Regions from separate parts of the Romboutsia sp. 1001713B170131_170501_G6 genome, predicted to be linked through region 1. Evidence: riboswitches for the same ligand, from Rfam matches in the RefSeq annotation. Region 1 holds a riboswitch; the other holds the start of a gene.
What was found. Region 1 has a riboswitch for S-adenosylmethionine ahead of I4U89_RS11155 (Na+/H+ antiporter NhaC family protein). Riboswitches for the same ligand answer to the same signal wherever they lie in the genome.
Positions count from the first base shown of each region.

Region 1 (8,954 bases):
TAATAACTCTTGAAAAAATAATGACATGTGAGTTAAGATGATTTTAAGAAAATAAAAAAATTTCATAGATGCGGGTACAATTATTAGATTTAATTAAGGTTATAGGATTTTTTGACACATAAAGGTATTTATAAATAATAAATGAACAAAAGGAGCATATCATATGAGAAAATTATTTACAGAGTGGGCAATGGATATAGCTGAAGACAGTAAAGTTAGAAGTACGTGTGTTTCAAGGCAAGTAGGAGCTGTAATTATAAAAGGAAAGCAAATTATAGCTACAGGCTATAATGGAAGCCCTGCTGGAACTATTCACTGTTCAGATATCGGCTATTGTGAGAGAAAAAAAAGAGGTATACCTTCGGGGCAAGGCTTAGAACTATGTCGAGCTGGACATGCTGAAGCAAATGCTATAATACAATGTGCTAAACATGGAATAAGCTGTGAAGGAGCCACGCTGTATGCTACAACTCAACCTTGTGTATTTTGCTCAATAGCTATCATTCAAGCAGGAATAAAAAAAGTAATATTTAAAGGGGAGTATCCTACAGGCTTAGGACAACAGCTATTTGAAGAAGCAGGAATAGAATACATTAAATATGAAGACGCATTAAAACAAGAACAAGAAGAACAAGAAGCTAAAGTTGTAAAAGAAAATTTACGTGTTCAAGAATTTTTAAGTAAACCAAGAAGTTATTAAAAGTCTAGGTTAAGCAATTTGCTTTTTATAGTATAATATCTATTAATTCATCGTTTATTTACAGTCAACAATGATTATTGCAAAAAGATATATTAAATATAAACAAAGCTACTTAACATATGTTAAGTAGCTTTGTTATTTTAGATGAGAGTATTTGGTTTAATATAATATATTACCTTAAATATTTTCTATAATAATATATAATCATAAAAAAAGCACCACATGAAGCATCTATCAAATCCATCATGGTATCTTTTAAACCACCAGATTGCGTACTCATCTTAAATAAAACATCTAATAAGTATTCACATATTTCACAAATTGCTGATATACCCATAGCAAAGAAGAACAGAATCATGCATATTAAAAATTTATTAATTTTACAACTAGTATTTTTTAATATATTAAAACCAATTTTAACAGATATAAATCCAGACCAAAAATGAAGAAAATCATCATAAAATGGGATTATATCATAAAGTCTATAACATGAACCTAGCAAAAAAGAAGATAATATAAAAATGTTTCCAATTATGTACAATGAGTAATCAAGTATAGCTAAGTTTTTTAAATAAGCTTTAGTAAGTACGAAAGTAATTATAAGTGAAATTAAGCTAATTCCGCTTTTTCCATATTCTTTGCTAAATAGAAAAAATATTATAGAGAAAACATAAATAATGTAAAGTAATATATTAAATTTCTTAATATTTTTGTATTTCATAGCAATTCCTACCTTCCATAATTATTATATTATTATGTGCATATGTATAAATAAAATGTAAATTTAATTTATAAAATTTAATTTAGATAAAATATTAAAAAATAAATAGAAAAATAAATTATTTTGTTTTAAAGTTTACTAATTTAGGTATATATGTATTATAAGATAACAATATTTTGTTGAAAAAAATCGTATCTTCAAAAAAATGGTAAGAAATGTTACAATATAATAAATTAACAATAGGAGTGATGATCATGAGTTTAGCAAAGAAGATAGAAGAAAAGAAGAGAGCTAAGAAAATACAAGAAAGAAATAAAAAAGTAAAAATAGCTACACTAGGTGTTGCAACAGGTGCTATAACAGGAATACTAGGTGGAGTTTTATTAGCTCCTAAGTCAGGAAAAGAAACTAGAGAAGATATAAAAAATACAGCCAAAGATATAAATAAAAATGTAAGTGAAAAGGCTGCTAAAACAAAAGAAAAGTTTACTACAAATGTAAATGAATCTAAGAGAAGAATAAAAGAGTATTTAGATAATAAAAAGAAAGATAATGAAGACGTAGTGGATACAAAGGTTGTAGAATTATTACAAGCTCCAGAAGAATCTAAGGATAAAGAATAATTGCTATGGAGAATAACATTATGTACATAGATTTAAATGTAATATATATAATACTAGCATTACTAGGTATAGGGGCATTAATATTTTTAATAATAACTTTAAAAAATATTAATGAATTTATTAAAAATATTAATAAAGTAGTATCAATAAATTCTGATAACATACATACAGTAGTAGGTAAATTACCTAATTTAGTTGATAATATCAGCGATATTAGTGAAAATGTAAAAGACGTTTCTGAAGTTGCAACAGATGTAACAGCAGATATAATAGTAGCTAAAGAAAATGTAAAATCTAATGTTGAAATATTTACCGAAATATTAAATATATTAAAATCTGTATTTATTAATAAATAGTCATAAAAGTCATAATTAAATCATAATTTAATTATGACTTTTTTATTTACTAACATATAATAGAAAACTAAAATGTATAAAAAATTAATATATATAATTTATAATAAAGTTTATTAAAATAATTAAAAATAATATTGACAAAATTGTGAAAATTAACTATTATATAAATAATTAAATAATTCTTATCAAGAGTGGCGGAGGGACTGGCCCGATGAAGCCCAGCAACCAGTATTATTATACGGGTGCTAAATCCTGCAGCGTAAGCTGAAAGATGAGAGTATAATTTTTGCTGTCAAAGCCTGAGTTATCTCAGGTTTTTTTTATTAAAAAATATCAGTTATATTTAAATTAATTAAAATTATACTCTTTAGAAGTTTTAATATAAAGGGAGGTATGTTATGAAAGAAGAAGTAAAAAAAGGTAGTGTATTAGGATTATTACCACTGGGTGTATTTTTAGTAGTATTTTTAGGTAGCGGAGTAATAACTGGGGATTTTTATAAAATGCCAGCAATAGTAGCATTTATAATAGCAACTATAGTAGGATTTTCTCTTAATAGAAAAGTTAGCTTAGGAGAAAAGATAGAAGTATTTTGTAAAGGCGCAGGTAATATAGATATAATATCTATGATTATGATATTTATACTTGCAGGTTCTTTTTCAAGTGTAGCTAAGGCAATGGGAGGTGTTGACTCAACTGTTAATTTAAGTTTATCAATTCTTCCTCCTAATCTTTTAGTATCAGGGTTATTTGTAATAGGATGCTTTATATCTATATCTATGGGAACATCAATGGGAACAATAGCAGCACTTGGGCCAATAGGTATAGGAATTGCAGCTAAAACAGGAATACCAGCACCCTTAGTAATAGGAGCTGTTGTAGGTGGAGCTATGTTTGGAGATAATTTATCTATGATATCAGACACTACAATAGCAGCAACCAAAACTCAAGGATGTGAATTAAAAGATAAATTTAGAGTAAATTTCTTAATAGTTTTACCAGCAGCTATTATAACTGCTATATTACTAGCTGTTATAACATCAGGGTATAGTTTAGGTGGTAGAGAAAATTATAGTTATGATTTCATAAAAGTTTTACCATATTTAGGAGTTTTAGTAGGAGCTTTATGTGGAGTAAATGTATTTGTTTTACTTAGTTTTGGAGTAGTATTTGCAGGTGGTATAGGAGTGTTTACAAATTCATTTGGATTATTTGGATTTATAGAAGCTATATCAGGTGGTATAGCAGGAATGTATGAATTATGTTTACTTGTTATAATCATTGGAGGACTTGTAGAGCTTATCAAATTAAATGGAGGAATAGACTTTATACTTAATTTTATAAGCAGTAAAATAAAAACTAAAAAAGGTGCAGAGTTTGGTATAGCAGCATTAGTAAGTATAGTGGATTTATGTACAGCAAACAACACTATAGCAATAGTAACAGCAGGGCCACTTGCAAAAGATATAGCTACAAAGTTTGAGATAGATAATAGAAAAACTGCAAGTATACTAGATATATTCTCATCTTGTTGGCAAGGTATAGTTCCATATGGTGCACAAGTATTAACAGCTGCAGGAATGGTAGGAATATCTCCTGTTGAACTAATTAAATATCTACATTATCCTTGGTTAATGTTAGCTTGTGGAATAATAGCTATAACATTTGGTGTACCAAACTTAAATAAAGCTAATAAAAGGAAAAAAGAAGCAGCTTAATGTAACTATAAAATTATAGTTTCATATAATATAATAAAAGCAGTACTGGAGGAGATTATGGCATTAGGAGACTATGATTTCTTAGTAGGAGTAGTATCGACTTTTATAATAACATCATCCTATGAAATATCAGTATATACTATAAATCAAGCTAGATGTATAGTTAAAACATATAAGTATATGAAACATAATAATACTTAAAAGTGAAGTTTAAAGCTTCACTTTTTTATTTGAATACTTACTGAAATATCACATAAAGCTTAGAATTATCATATTTATAATAAATATTATTATGAGAAGGTGAAATATTATTTATGAATAGATACTATAGACAAATAGATTACAGCAAGTTTGATATAAATATGGAAGAGTTTGTAAATGAGAATAATATAACTAGCGATACAGATTATATTATAATTACATCTACTAAGGATAAACTTACCTATATATTGAAAAAAGAGAATGATAGATTTAAGATACTGTACACTTGGAGTAGTACTGTAGGAAAAAGTTCAGCAAAATATGCAATGAATATAGTAGATGATTACTATTACCACTCAATACTATATGATCCTAAGGGACTTTATGTAATAGATGATAGGCTTGGAGTAGCTATAAGTATGGGATGCATAAGATTAGCTACAGAAAATGCTAAATGGATGTATGATAATATACCTACTAACACTACTATAATAATAAAATAGTTATATAAAAATATAAATATCAAATAATAATTATAAGAAATAAAAAGGAGATAATTTTATGATTAGCTTTGACCCTATTGAATGGATTGGATATTCAGCATCTTTATTTATAGTTATATCATTAACGATGACATCTATAGTAAAGCTTAGAATTATAAATTCTATAGGATGTTTTTTATTTGTAGTTTATGGATTATATGTAAAAGCATACCCAGTAGCTATATCTAATGCACTTATAATTATTATAAATATATATAATTTATATAATATTTATAAATATAAAGAAAAAAATTAAAGTACAAAATATTTTTAATAGCGTAGATATTTTATCTACGCTATTTTTGTTAAAAGTAATTTTTTTTGTATATTAATAGATTATATAAACTAAAACATTAAAAAGTTATAATGGTAAGTGATCACAGTAAAATAAAAGATGTTTATTAACTAAGTAAATTGATATATTATATAAATAATAAAAATTATAATTAAAATAGAAAAGAGGACTAAATGTGAATAAAACAATAAGAGAGATTGATAAGGATATAAATAGATGTAAAAACTTAATTGAAGAAAATAACTATTTAGAAATAGTTATAGGATTAGAAGAACTAATAGATAAATATGATTCATATATAGAAAATATAAAAAAATATGACGGGAGAGTATGGAATTACTCAAAATCTGATTTAGAAAAATTAATGAAAGAGTTAGTAGGATACAAAAAAGAATTAAGTATAAGAGAATATAAAAATAAATTAACTAAATTAATAGGATCTTCAATAGATTATATTAAAAATCATGACACAATAGATAAAAGTAAAAAAATAAATCTTATAGAAGTAATAAGAGATCTTCATAATATAAGCAATGAAGATCTAGATAAAGAAAAGCTTTGGGAAGCGTTAAGAATATATATAAGGTTAGCAAGTGATGAAGATATAGAAGTAGGAAGTAAGTTGATAGCTATTATTAACTATATATTAGATTTTTACAAAGATAGAAGCTTAGTATAATAATTATAGGTAAGATTAATTAAGGTAATATATTAAAATAAATTTATGATTTAGAATTATCTTTATATGATATATTATACAAATCATTCCTACGGTGCTTTAATAAAGGTAGTTCATTTCTTATTTTTTCAACATATGAAAAGTCAATATCTGCTATAAAGTAGCCTTCTTTTTCATCTAATCTATTTAAAACTTCTCCAAATGGGGAAACCAAAATAGAGTTTCCGTAAGAAATATAAGAAGAATTATTGTTTCGAGAAGAAGAACATCCTATTGTGTAAACCTGATTATCAACAGCTCTAGATTTAAACAGCAGTTCCCAATGAATAGGTCCTGTAGTCATGTTAAATGATGCAGGAACTATTATAGCTTTAGCGCCTTTATCAACCATTATTTTGCATATCTCAAAAAATCTAAAATCATAACAAATACAAAGACCAATTTTTCCAAATTCAGTATCAAATACTGTGACATCATTTCCAGAGGATAATGTATCGGATTCTAAAAATTTTTGACCTTTATCTATAGAAATATCAAATAGATGTATTTTTCTATGTTTTGCTATCTTATTTCCAAATCGATCAAAAACATAAGAGGTATTATATATTTTACTATTATCCTTTTCGGGAATGGACCCAGCTACCAAATATATATTATATTTTTTTGCTATATTAGATAAAATATTATAAAGATTTCCTCCTTCTACTTCACAATAAACAGGGAAATTATCATTATCATAAGGACAGCAAAACATTTCAGGAAGTATAACCAAGTCTATCTTAGATTTATTAATAGCTAAATTTATATATCTCTCTATATTAGATATATTCTTTAACTTATTAGAATTAACATCTATTTGTATAACTAAAGTTTTTATAACAATCACCTCAATTTAATTAAGTTTTAATGTAGCATCTTTATATTTTAATAATAGTTTATCTATAAAAATATTGCATTAAAAAAATGAGAAGATATGAAATCAACTTATACAGTAACAAATAAAATAATGGACACATATTATATAAAGAATGAATATTGTCATCAAGGGGGATTTAAAATGGATTGTTTACAAATAAAAGAAGGAAAGTCTTTAGTTAGAGTACTTCATGCAGCTCCACAAATAGGAGAAGTAGATGTTTATGTTGACGGAACACTTGTATTTAGCGGTTTAGATTTTATGGAATTTACAGAGTATGTAGAGTTAGAAGAAGGAGAACATACGGTAGGTATATACTTAGTTGGAACTAGTGAAAATCCAGTTATAAATCAAATGTTTGAAGTAGATGAAGGACAGATGTATACAGTGTCAGCGACAGGAGACTTAAATGATTTATCTTTATTAGTTATAAAAGACTATGCAGAAAAACAACCATCAAGCGAATATTCTACATTTAGAGTTATACATTTATCACCAAATACACCAGCGGTAGATTTATTAGTAAATGGAGAGACTTTCTTTGAAGATATTGGATTTAGAGAAGGAACTAGTTATGTAGATGTAAGCCCAGGAACTTATAATGTAAAAATAGCAATAGGTGAAAGTAAAAACGTAGTTCTTCCATTAAGGGTTAAATTAAACCCAGATAGAATATATACTATATACGTAATTGATCAATCAAATAGATTAGGTGCTATACAATCGGTTGATGGGAATACTTATTTATGTAGATAGATGATTTTAGCTATATGAATCACAAAAATAAGATAAGCATACTCTTTTATGTATCAATAATTTAAGGGTATGCTTAATTTATAATAGATAAAAAATTTAGAAGTATAAAAATTAAATAAATAGTATGTTATAAAAATAATAAATAACGGTAAACTTTGACATAATATTATGGTTAATGTAATATAGTAGAGATACTAATAATGTAAAGACAAGTTATTACTAATATAAAGGGGTGAAATAAATGAAAGTAATGACTATATTTGGAACTAGGCCTGAAGCTATAAAAATGGCACCTTTAGTTAAAGAGTTGGAATCTAGAGACAATATAGAGTCTATAGTTTGTGTAACAGCACAGCATAGAGAAATGCTAGATCAAGTTCTAGACACATTTAATATAAAGCCAAGTTATGATCTAAATATTATGAAGTCAAATCAATCTCTATCTCAAATAAGCATGAATATAATGAAGGGTTTAGACAAGGTTATAAAAGAAGTAAAACCAGATCTAATACTTGTACATGGAGATACAACTACAACGTTTATATCATCTTTAGTTGCTTTTTATAATCAAGTTAAAGTAGGACATGTTGAGGCAGGTTTAAGAACTTATAATAAATATTCTCCTTTTCCGGAAGAGTTAAATAGACAGTTAACATCTGTTATAGCTGATATACATTTTGCACCAACAGAAAAGTCAAAGGAAAATTTGATAAAAGAAGGAAAAGACCCTAAAACTATATATATAACTGGAAATACTGCAATAGATGCATTAAAAATCACTATAGATAAGGAATATAAAAGTGAAATAACTGATAAAATAGGAAAAAACAGAATGATACTTCTAACATGTCACAGAAGAGAAAATCTAGGTGACAACATGAAGAATATATTTAAAGTAGTAAATAAAATATCTATGGAGTTTGATGATGTAGAAATAGTATATCCAATACATTTAAATCCTCAAATAAGAGATTTAGTCAAAGAAGAATTCAAAGGAAATAAAAAAGTACATATAATAGATCCTTTAAGTGTGGTTGAATTTCATAATTTATTAAATAAGTCATATTTAATACTAACAGATAGCGGAGGAATACAAGAAGAAGCTCCATCTCTTGGCAAACCAGTTCTTGTATTAAGAAAAACTACTGAAAGGCCAGAAGGGATTAAGGCTAAAACTTTAAAATTAGTAGGTACAAATGAAGATGATATATATAAATACACAAAGGAATTATTAACTAATAAAAAGCTATACAATGAGATGTCGAAGGCTTCAAATCCTTATGGAGACGGGCTTGCAAGCAAATATATCGTTGATGCTATTGAAAAAAACTACATCAAAATTAAATCAAAGTAGCAAAATGAATAAAAGAAAGTAGTGAAAATATGAATAGAATTTCTAAAAAGATAGATGGGTATTTTTTAGGACTAATATTAGAATTGTTTATAA
Region 1 is NZ_JADPFC010000004.1:221,296-230,249, reverse strand. Features, by position in the region: gene I4U89_RS11175 (deoxycytidylate deaminase) at 164-700, shown strand; gene I4U89_RS11170 (hypothetical protein) at 873-1,421, opposite strand; gene I4U89_RS11165 (YtxH domain-containing protein) at 1,676-2,044, shown strand; gene I4U89_RS11160 (hypothetical protein) at 2,065-2,400, shown strand; SAM riboswitch class I at 2,580-2,678, shown strand; gene I4U89_RS11155 (Na+/H+ antiporter NhaC family protein) at 2,799-4,118, shown strand; gene I4U89_RS11150 (hypothetical protein) at 4,176-4,319, shown strand; gene I4U89_RS11145 (L,D-transpeptidase family protein) at 4,433-4,822, shown strand; gene I4U89_RS11140 (YgjV family protein) at 4,881-5,117, shown strand; gene I4U89_RS11135 (hypothetical protein) at 5,332-5,835, shown strand; gene I4U89_RS11130 (carbon-nitrogen hydrolase family protein) at 5,879-6,721, opposite strand; gene I4U89_RS11125 (DUF4397 domain-containing protein) at 6,893-7,507, shown strand; gene wecB (non-hydrolyzing UDP-N-acetylglucosamine 2-epimerase) at 7,749-8,861, shown strand; gene I4U89_RS11115 (diguanylate cyclase domain-containing protein) at 8,891-8,954, shown strand, end outside.

Region 2 (8,954 bases), 160 kb from region 1:
AAATAAAGTTATTATACAATATATAATTAATAAAAATGATGTTATATAGTTAGCAATTTTAACATTAAATTTGAAGTAAGCTAAGGATTTTATTAACTTTGGTTTTAAGTACCTATTAAATATTATATATATGAAAATAAGTGAAAAGCCACCCAGAGTATACGAATAAATATTATGTATAAATTGTGGTAAATGAAATATATTAACTGTAATAACAAGCATAAGTAAAGTAAATGTAGTTGAGATTAGACTAGAGTATTCTTCAGGCTTTAATATATATTTATTAAAATAATTTTTATCATCAAAATTTATAATTTCACTTACTAACTTGTCTATTGACATAAAATCGTAGTCATTGGTATAAACGCCAACATCAACTAAGTAAAGTGTTATTTCTTCATATCTATGAATAATTTTTTCTTCATAAATCTTTCTTATCTTAAATATGTCTTTTTCTAATACATTATATATCTCAGTTTTTATTATATCCTTAACATCCTTATTAGAATCTAATCTAGTTTTTATATAAAAACTTCCATCACAAAGTAAAAACTTATCATTTTGGTTTCTTATGACTATTCCAATATATTCATTCATAATATCGCCACCTATTGAAAATTTATGTAAATTATATCATATTAGTTGATATTATCAATATTAAAAAATTATAAATATGAATAAATTAATTATATATTTAAGTAAGATAAAATGAATAAATATAAAAAAGTATTTGACAATTATAAATTTAATTACTAAACTGTAAATATATGTGTAAAGACACTTGTAACATGAATTAAATATATTAAATTAAAAAACATATTTGGAGGAGAGATATGAGAACTAAAAATATTGTATTATCAGCACTTTTATGTGCAATGGGAATTATTATACCAATGTTTTCACCAATTAAAATAATATTAGAACCAGCCTCTTTTACATTAGCTAGTCATATACCAATATTTATAGCTATGTTTATATCATCAAAGACTGCACTATTTGTAACACTTGGAACCACAATAGGTTTTTTATTTGGAGGTTTCCCATTACCAATTGTACTTAGAGCACTAAGTCACTTATTGTTTGTTAGTGTTGGATGTATTTACTTAAATAAAAATAGGGATTCTATAAAGAGCATAAAAAGTTCTTTAGGATATTCATTTTTTATAGGATTAGTTCATGCCATTGGAGAGGTTTTAGTAATTATACCTTTTTATTTTTCATCAAACCTTTCTGAAGGATTTTACAATCAAGGTTTTTTAGTATCTGTTATAGGTTTAATAGGGGTTGGAACTATAATACACAGTATGTTAGATTTCTCTTTAGCAGTTTATGTATGGAATATACTACCTAAAGAGGTTAGAAATAAATATGTAGTAAAAACTCAAAATTAGATATACTTTTATTATATAAGAATTTTAAGTAATCAACAATTAAGCAAAAGGGGTAAATTATAGTATAAATTTTTTTATAAATATGTACACATAAATAAATATATATAAACTAATTTATCAAATCATAATTTTGAGAATTATAATATATAATACTTATTAAATAATAAAAAATAAATAGAAAGTCTTTTATTAAGAATGGTGGAGGGACTGGCCCTATGAAGCCTGGCAACAGCTAACTTAGTTAGAATTGTGCTAAATCCTGCAGGAGTTTTCCTGAGAGATAAAAGGTATATTGATTTGTTGCGTTAATAAAAGGCTTCCTAAATAAAAGGGGGCTTTTTTTATGAAAAATTATAACAAAGATACTTTATGTGTAAGAGGTGGATATAAGCCTAATGTTGGAGAACCTATGGTGTATCCTTTAGTTCAAAGTACGACTTTCAAATATGAAGATCCAGATTTAGTAGCAGATATATTTGACTTAAAAGTAGATGGTCATATGTATAGTAGGATAAGTAATCCAACAGTAGAAAACTTTGAAGAAAAAATAACATGTCTTGAAGGTGGAGTTGGAGCAGTAGCGGTTAGTTCAGGACAATCGGCGATACTTTTAGCTATTTTAAATATATGTAAAAGTGGAGACAACATAATATCAGTATCATCATTATATGGTGGAACTTATAATTTATTTAATATAACTCTTAGAAATTTTGGAATAGAAACAAAGTTTGTATCAAACAATGATGATAAAGAATATATACTATCGTTAGTAGATGAAAATACTAAAGCTATATATGGAGAAACTATAGGAAATCCAGGGCTAGATATATTAGATTTTAAGAAATTTAGTGAAATAGCTAAAAAAGGAGATATCCCTTTTATAGTTGATAATACAGTAGCAAGTACCTATTTATGTAATCCTATAAATTTTGGTGCAAATATAGTTATACACTCTACATCAAAATATATAGATGGTCATGCAGTGGCACTTGGAGGAATAGTTGTTGATTGTGGAAATTTTAACTGGGATAATGGGAAATATCCATTATTATGCGATGGAGATGTTAGCTGTCATGATATTAAATATGTTGAAGAATTTAGGGAAAGTGCATATATAACAAAGTTAAGAGCATCAATGCTTAGAGATTTAGGTAGTACCATGAGCCCTTTTAATGCATTTTTAAGTAATCTAGGAGTGGAAACTCTGCACCTTAGAATGAAAAAGCATAGTAAAAATGCTTTAGTATTAGCAAAGTATCTAGAAAATCATGAAAAAGTAAGCTGGGTAAACTATCCGTACTTAGAAAGTAGAGCGGACTATAAGAAAGTAAAAACTTACTTAAAAGGTGGAAGTGGAATACTAACATTTGGTATAAATGGTGGAATAAATGAAGCCAAGACTTTTATAAAATCTTTAAAATTAGTAGATTTAGCAATACATCTTGGATTTAATAAAACATCAGTACTTCATCCTGCTAGCACAACTCATAGCCAGCTATCTTATGAAGATAAGATAAAGTGTGGAGTTAGTTTAGAGATGATTAGAGTATCTGTTGGAATAGAAGATATAGATGACCTAATAAATGACTTTGATATAGCACTTAAGGAAATATAATATGACTGTATATCTTTGTAAAAAAATAAATGGAGCTAAGTTTATAGATAACTGTATAATAGAAAATAAAATCTATAATAAAAAGTTATATAGAAAATCTAGTTTAGATAAGATGAGCTCTCATTATAAAACTATAGGTATATTAAATCTTATGCCTAATAAAGTAGAAACAAAAATTCATTTATTAGAGTTATTTTCAAAAATGAATGAGGATATAAATATAAAATTTATAAGGCTTAAAACGCACATATGCAAAAATTGTAATAGACTATATTTGATGAAAAATTATTATACATTTGATGAAATAAAAGATGATTTAGATGGACTTATAGTTACAGGAGCTCCTATTGAAAAAATAGATTTCAAGCAGGTTAAATATATATATGAATTAAATGATATATTTGATTATTCTATTAAAAACCTAAAAAGTATGTTAAGTATATGTTGGGGAGCACAGGCTTGTTTAAATCATATATATGGAATAAATAAAGATATACTTGATAAGAAGATATTTGGAGTATATAAGGGATATAAATAAAAAGTTATCTATAGATATATCTAAAAATTATTTTATTGAAGGTGATACAAACAAAGGAATAAGTGCAGAGTAGGTGGAACAAAGTATTAGGATATACAACAATTGGATTAATATAATTTAATATGAAATTAAACAAGCTAGTTAGATAACTAGCTTGTTTAATTTGGAAATATAAATAAGTGTTATGAGCTTATAAAAGCTATGGATTAAATTATAAAATTAAAAGATAATATAAGTAAATGGTAAAATTAAAAATTTATACGTATAATAAATATATTATATAAATAGTTAATATAAATTTTAAATAGGTGAAAAAATGCAAAATTATAATGATATTAAACTAAAAGAATTAAAAAAATGGAAAAAGAAAATACGAAAAAAGCCATCTATAATAGATAAAGCATCAAAAGAAACTCAAAATAAAATAAATTCCGTTTTACCTCAAAAGTATCACGAAATCTTAACTGTAGCTATAAAAAATATGACTAAGATGGTTTTATTTGGGTCTAATTATACTACTAAAAAACCTATACTAGATATATCTTTAGAAGAAAGAGATAATTTAGCTCTTGAAAAGATAAAAATTTATAAGAGAACTGCTATGATAGAAGGTGCTGGAACAGGGGCGGGAGGCATATTTATAGGGCTATGTGACTTTCCACTACTTCTTAGTATAAAAATAAAGCTTATTTATGAAATTGCTAGTATATATGGATTTGATACAAATGATTATAAAGAAAGATTATATATATTAAATATATTTCAGCTTGCTTTTTCAAGTAAAGAGCATGTAAACTATGTATTTGAAAATATGGAATGCTTTGATGATTTTAAACATAAGTTATCTGATAATATTAATGAATTTGATTGGAGAAGCTTTCAACAAGAGTATAGAGATTATATTGATTTAGCAAAGTTATTTCAGTTAGTGCCAGGAATAGGTGCTTTTGTTGGTGCATATGTAAACAATAAATTAGTAGACAAATTAGGTGAGTATGCAATATATGCTTATCATATGAGAATATTAGATGATAAAGATTATGCGGTTAAGAAGGAAAACTTTATATATACAAAATATAAAAATTTTATTAATAAAATAAAATAACTTTATAATATATGCCAAGTAATTTGGCTAGGATATTAATTTGTATAAGTTTATAATATATATATTAAATATAACATTAATATATAAAATCTCATAAGATATTATAACTAGAAAGTAAAATAGTTTAGGGAGGATAAGCCATGGAAAGCCCTACAAAGAAAGTTTTAATAGATAGTAGTTATGGGAATATAAGTAAAGAAAACTCAAAAGATGAGGTAATATTAGTAGGAGTATATCCTTTTGAAGGAATCTCCTATGTAGATAATATAGAACTTACTTTAAAGCCAGAAGATAGTGATCCTATTACTGTTAAAATCAAATATTCTGGTTATAATATGCAATTATTTTTAGGAGATTTTACAGGAGATAATAAATCAGAAATAATGGTTAGAGGCGGATTTGGAGGTTCTGGAGGATTTGAAATTGGTGTTATATATAAATATGAAGATGGGAAATTAATAGAAATATTTAACCAAGATATATTTTATAAAAATAATAATTGTATCGCAACTTTCAAAGATGATTATAAGGTAAGCGTAAGTTGTGGAAAGAAAAAATATACAATAGATATTTCATCAAAAGAAAAAGAATATCTAGAGTATTTATATTTACCTAATGGTAAGCTTAAAAATGCAGTTGATGCATATGTAGATCCGCCAAATGGAATTTTTTTTATAAAGCAAATTTATAACAATTATTATGAACTATTAATACAACAAAGAGTAGTTGGAATATCTAATGCAGATACATTAGGTATTATACAAACTTATAGTAATTTAATAGATTCAAATATAAAAAATATATATAAAGGATTATTACTTACCGATTATAATTACAGAAAAAGACAAAGATATAATAAATTTACTACTAAAAAAGATATTAATAATTATGCATTTCAAGGCTTAGAAGGTAGCTATTTAAATAGAAATAGTATTTATTCTGCAAGAGAGTTTAAGGTAAAAAAAGATAGTATGAATTTAATAGTAAATAATTTATTTGAAGAAAAAAATACTTTATACCTTAATGGATATTTACTAAATTTAACAGAAGATACTATTAAGGATATTAATAATTTTAAGATTGAGTTAAAAGATGCCACTGGCAGAGTATTTGCTAAAAAAATTTTTAAGAGAATGGATATAAATGGAGGTTTAGGATCATTTGAAGGTAAAATGATATTGTTGACTTTTTTTGAAGAAGAATATGATTTATATAATATAAACATAGGTAACGTAACGTGGGACTATAATTGTGAGGTTATATAAAAAGCTAGCTAGATAGTTTTTTTTAATATATAATAAATAATTGCATACAAAAGATAAATATAAGAATTACATAGGAGGTATATTGTGCAGACAGAGTTAAGCAATAGAAGTAAAGGCATAATATGTATAATAGTTTCGGCATTTGGATTTGCTATGATGTCAGCTTTTATAAAATTAGCAGGAGACTTACCAACTTTTCAAAAGACGTTTTTTAGAAACTTAGTTTCTTGTATAGTAGCGTTTATAATGGTTACAAAAGCAAAACAAAGTTATTTTGGAAGTAAGGAAAATAGAAAAATATTAAACTTAAGATCAGCATTTGGGACACTTGGTATAATATTTAATTATTATGCAATAGATAGAATGGTGTTATCAGATGCTAATATGTTAAATAAGTTAAGTCCGTTCTTTGTTATAATATTTTCTGCGTTATTTTTAAAAGAAAAGATAAAAACTAATCAAATAGCTGCTGTATTAGTGGCATTTGTAGGAGCATTATTTATAATAAAGCCAACATTTGATTTAGAAATGTTACCATCACTTGTGGGTGTAGCAGGTGCTTTATGCGCGGCATCGGCATATACTTGTCTTAGGGTATTAGGTAAAAAAGAAAATGGAGCAACTGTAGTATTTTACTTTTCTTTATTCTCATTAGTTGTAATATTTCCGATAATGATTATGACTTATGAGCCAATGAGTTTAGCGCAGTTTATGTATTTACTTCTTGCAGGAGTATTTGCGACTGTAGGTCAATTTGGTGTAACTTGGGCTTACAAATATGCACCAGCTAAAGAGATATCTATATTTGATTATTCTAATATAATATTTTCTGCAATAATAAGTGTAGTATTATTTAATGTATTCCCAGATAATTTTAGTGTATTTGGATACTTTATAATATTTAGTGCATCATTTTATATGTTTAGATACAATAAAAAACTTGATAAACTTGGTTAAATTAAGAGGAGATTATTCTCCTCTTTTATTATATTAAAATTATTAACTTAATATTTTATTAAAATTTAAGAAAAAATTAAAATTTTATACAATATAAAAATTATTTGAAAATGAAATAAAAATATTGAAAAATTAAAAAATTCTGATACAATTTTATGAGTATGCTTTTTAGATATAAGTATATTTATAGAAGACATTTCAAAATAAACAATAAGGAAACGGGGTGCAAATGTTGGAAAATAGAATAGATTTAACTAATGGTAGGATACTTGACAAATTAATAAAATTAGCACTTCCTATAATGGGGACATCATTTATACAAATGGCTTATAACATGATAGATATGATATGGGTTGGTAAAGCTGGTAGTAGTGCAGTTGCAGCGGTTGGAACAGCAGGATTTTTTCCTTGGTTAGCTATGGCATTTGTAATGATATCAAAAATTGGTGGAGAAGTTAAAGTTGCACAAAGTATCGGTGAAGGAAATATTGATAAAACGAGATCTTATATAAAATCAGCTATAGAAATAAACATTATACTATCAACATTGTATACTTTATTTTTAATAGTGTTTAATAAAGGATTAATAGAATTTTTTAGATTAGGAGATATAAAAGTTATAGGCATGTCTAGAATATATTTATACATAATTGCATTAGGAATGGTATTTTACTTTATAAATCCAGTATTTACAGCCATATTTAATGGAATGGGTAATAGTAAAACTCCATTTAAAATAAATGCAGTAGGTCTTATAACAAATATTATACTAGACCCAATACTTATACTTGGTTGGCTTGGTTTTCCTCAACTTGGAGTAGCAGGAGCTGCTATTGCAACTGTCATAGCACAAATAGTAGTTACATCTTTATTTATATATAGAATAAAAAAAGATGAGTATGGATATTTTAAAATAAAATTATTTAGAAATATAGAAATAACGTATTATAAAATACTATACAAATTGGGACTTCCAGTAGCGCTACAAAGTGGATTGTTTACAGGATTTTCTATGTTACTAGGAGTGGTTGTGGCGTCATTTGGACCAGTAGCAGTAGCTGTTCAAAAGGTAGGGTCTCAAATTGAGTCTATATCCTGGATGACAGCAGAAGGTCTATCTTCATCTTTATCTAGTTTTATTGGGCAAAATTATGGAGCTAAAAAATTTGACAGAGTTAATAAAGGATTTAAGTTAACATTAATACTAGCTATAATACTTGGAGCTATAAACACTTTAATATTAGTCTTTTTAGGAAAACAAGTATTTACTATATTTATACAAGAAGAAATGGCTATTAAAGAGGGCACTATTTATCTTAAAATACTTGGATATTCTCAATTATTTATGTGTATAGAAATAATAACATCAGGAGCTTTTAAAGGACTTGGTAAAACTTCAATACCATCTATAATAAGTATTATATTTACAGGACTTAGAGTACCAACAGCTTACTTAATATCAAATCCAAGTTTACTTGGACTTAATGGAGTTTGGTGGAGTATAACTATAAGTAGCATAATTAAGGGAATATTGATGCTTAGTGTATTTTTAGTTATGAAAAGAAAAAAGAAATTATATGATGATTATAATACTAAAGGAGAGTTAAGTCATCAGTATTAAAGAAGAGAGTACTTTCTATAAAATTTATAGTAAGTACTTTTTTTATATACAAATGATTTATATTAATTATAAAGCTTATTAGAATTTATTTTTGCATAAATAGAGTTGGAATTTAATTAATAATCTAAAAATTAGAAAAAAAACTAAAAATATACTATAAATAAAATTTTTGATTTATACTTAAAGAAGTACGTAAATTCTATAAGAAGGTGATGAAAGTGAAAATTGACATTAAAAAACAAATAAAAAATATGAAAATATTTCTTATATCTGCAATAGCTATATTTTCATTTATGATATTTGGGAAAGAAAATGTTTTAATAGGAATTGCTACAGTTTCTATAGCAGCTAGCATGTTTGGGGAGAATCACACAATAAATGTTCCAAGAAGAATACTCATATTATCTTTGATACAAATAATTATAGGAGTTGCAGCTTATATTGCAAGTTTGGATATTTTTT
Region 2 is NZ_JADPFC010000004.1:59,864-68,817, reverse strand. Features, by position in the region: gene I4U89_RS10405 (hypothetical protein) at 1-597, opposite strand, end outside; gene I4U89_RS10400 (hypothetical protein) at 834-1,391, shown strand; SAM riboswitch class I at 1,575-1,678, shown strand; gene I4U89_RS10395 (O-acetylhomoserine aminocarboxypropyltransferase/cysteine synthase family protein) at 1,735-3,006, shown strand; gene I4U89_RS10390 (homoserine O-acetyltransferase/O-succinyltransferase family protein) at 3,008-3,544, shown strand; gene I4U89_RS10385 (EcsC family protein) at 3,861-4,649, shown strand; gene I4U89_RS10380 (hypothetical protein) at 4,790-5,914, shown strand; gene I4U89_RS10375 (DMT family transporter) at 5,999-6,871, shown strand; gene I4U89_RS10370 (MATE family efflux transporter) at 7,104-8,492, shown strand; gene I4U89_RS15940 (FUSC family protein) at 8,711-8,954, shown strand, end outside.
Region 2: another riboswitch for S-adenosylmethionine. It lies ahead of I4U89_RS10395 (O-acetylhomoserine aminocarboxypropyltransferase/cysteine synthase family protein); the one in region 1 lies ahead of I4U89_RS11155 (Na+/H+ antiporter NhaC family protein).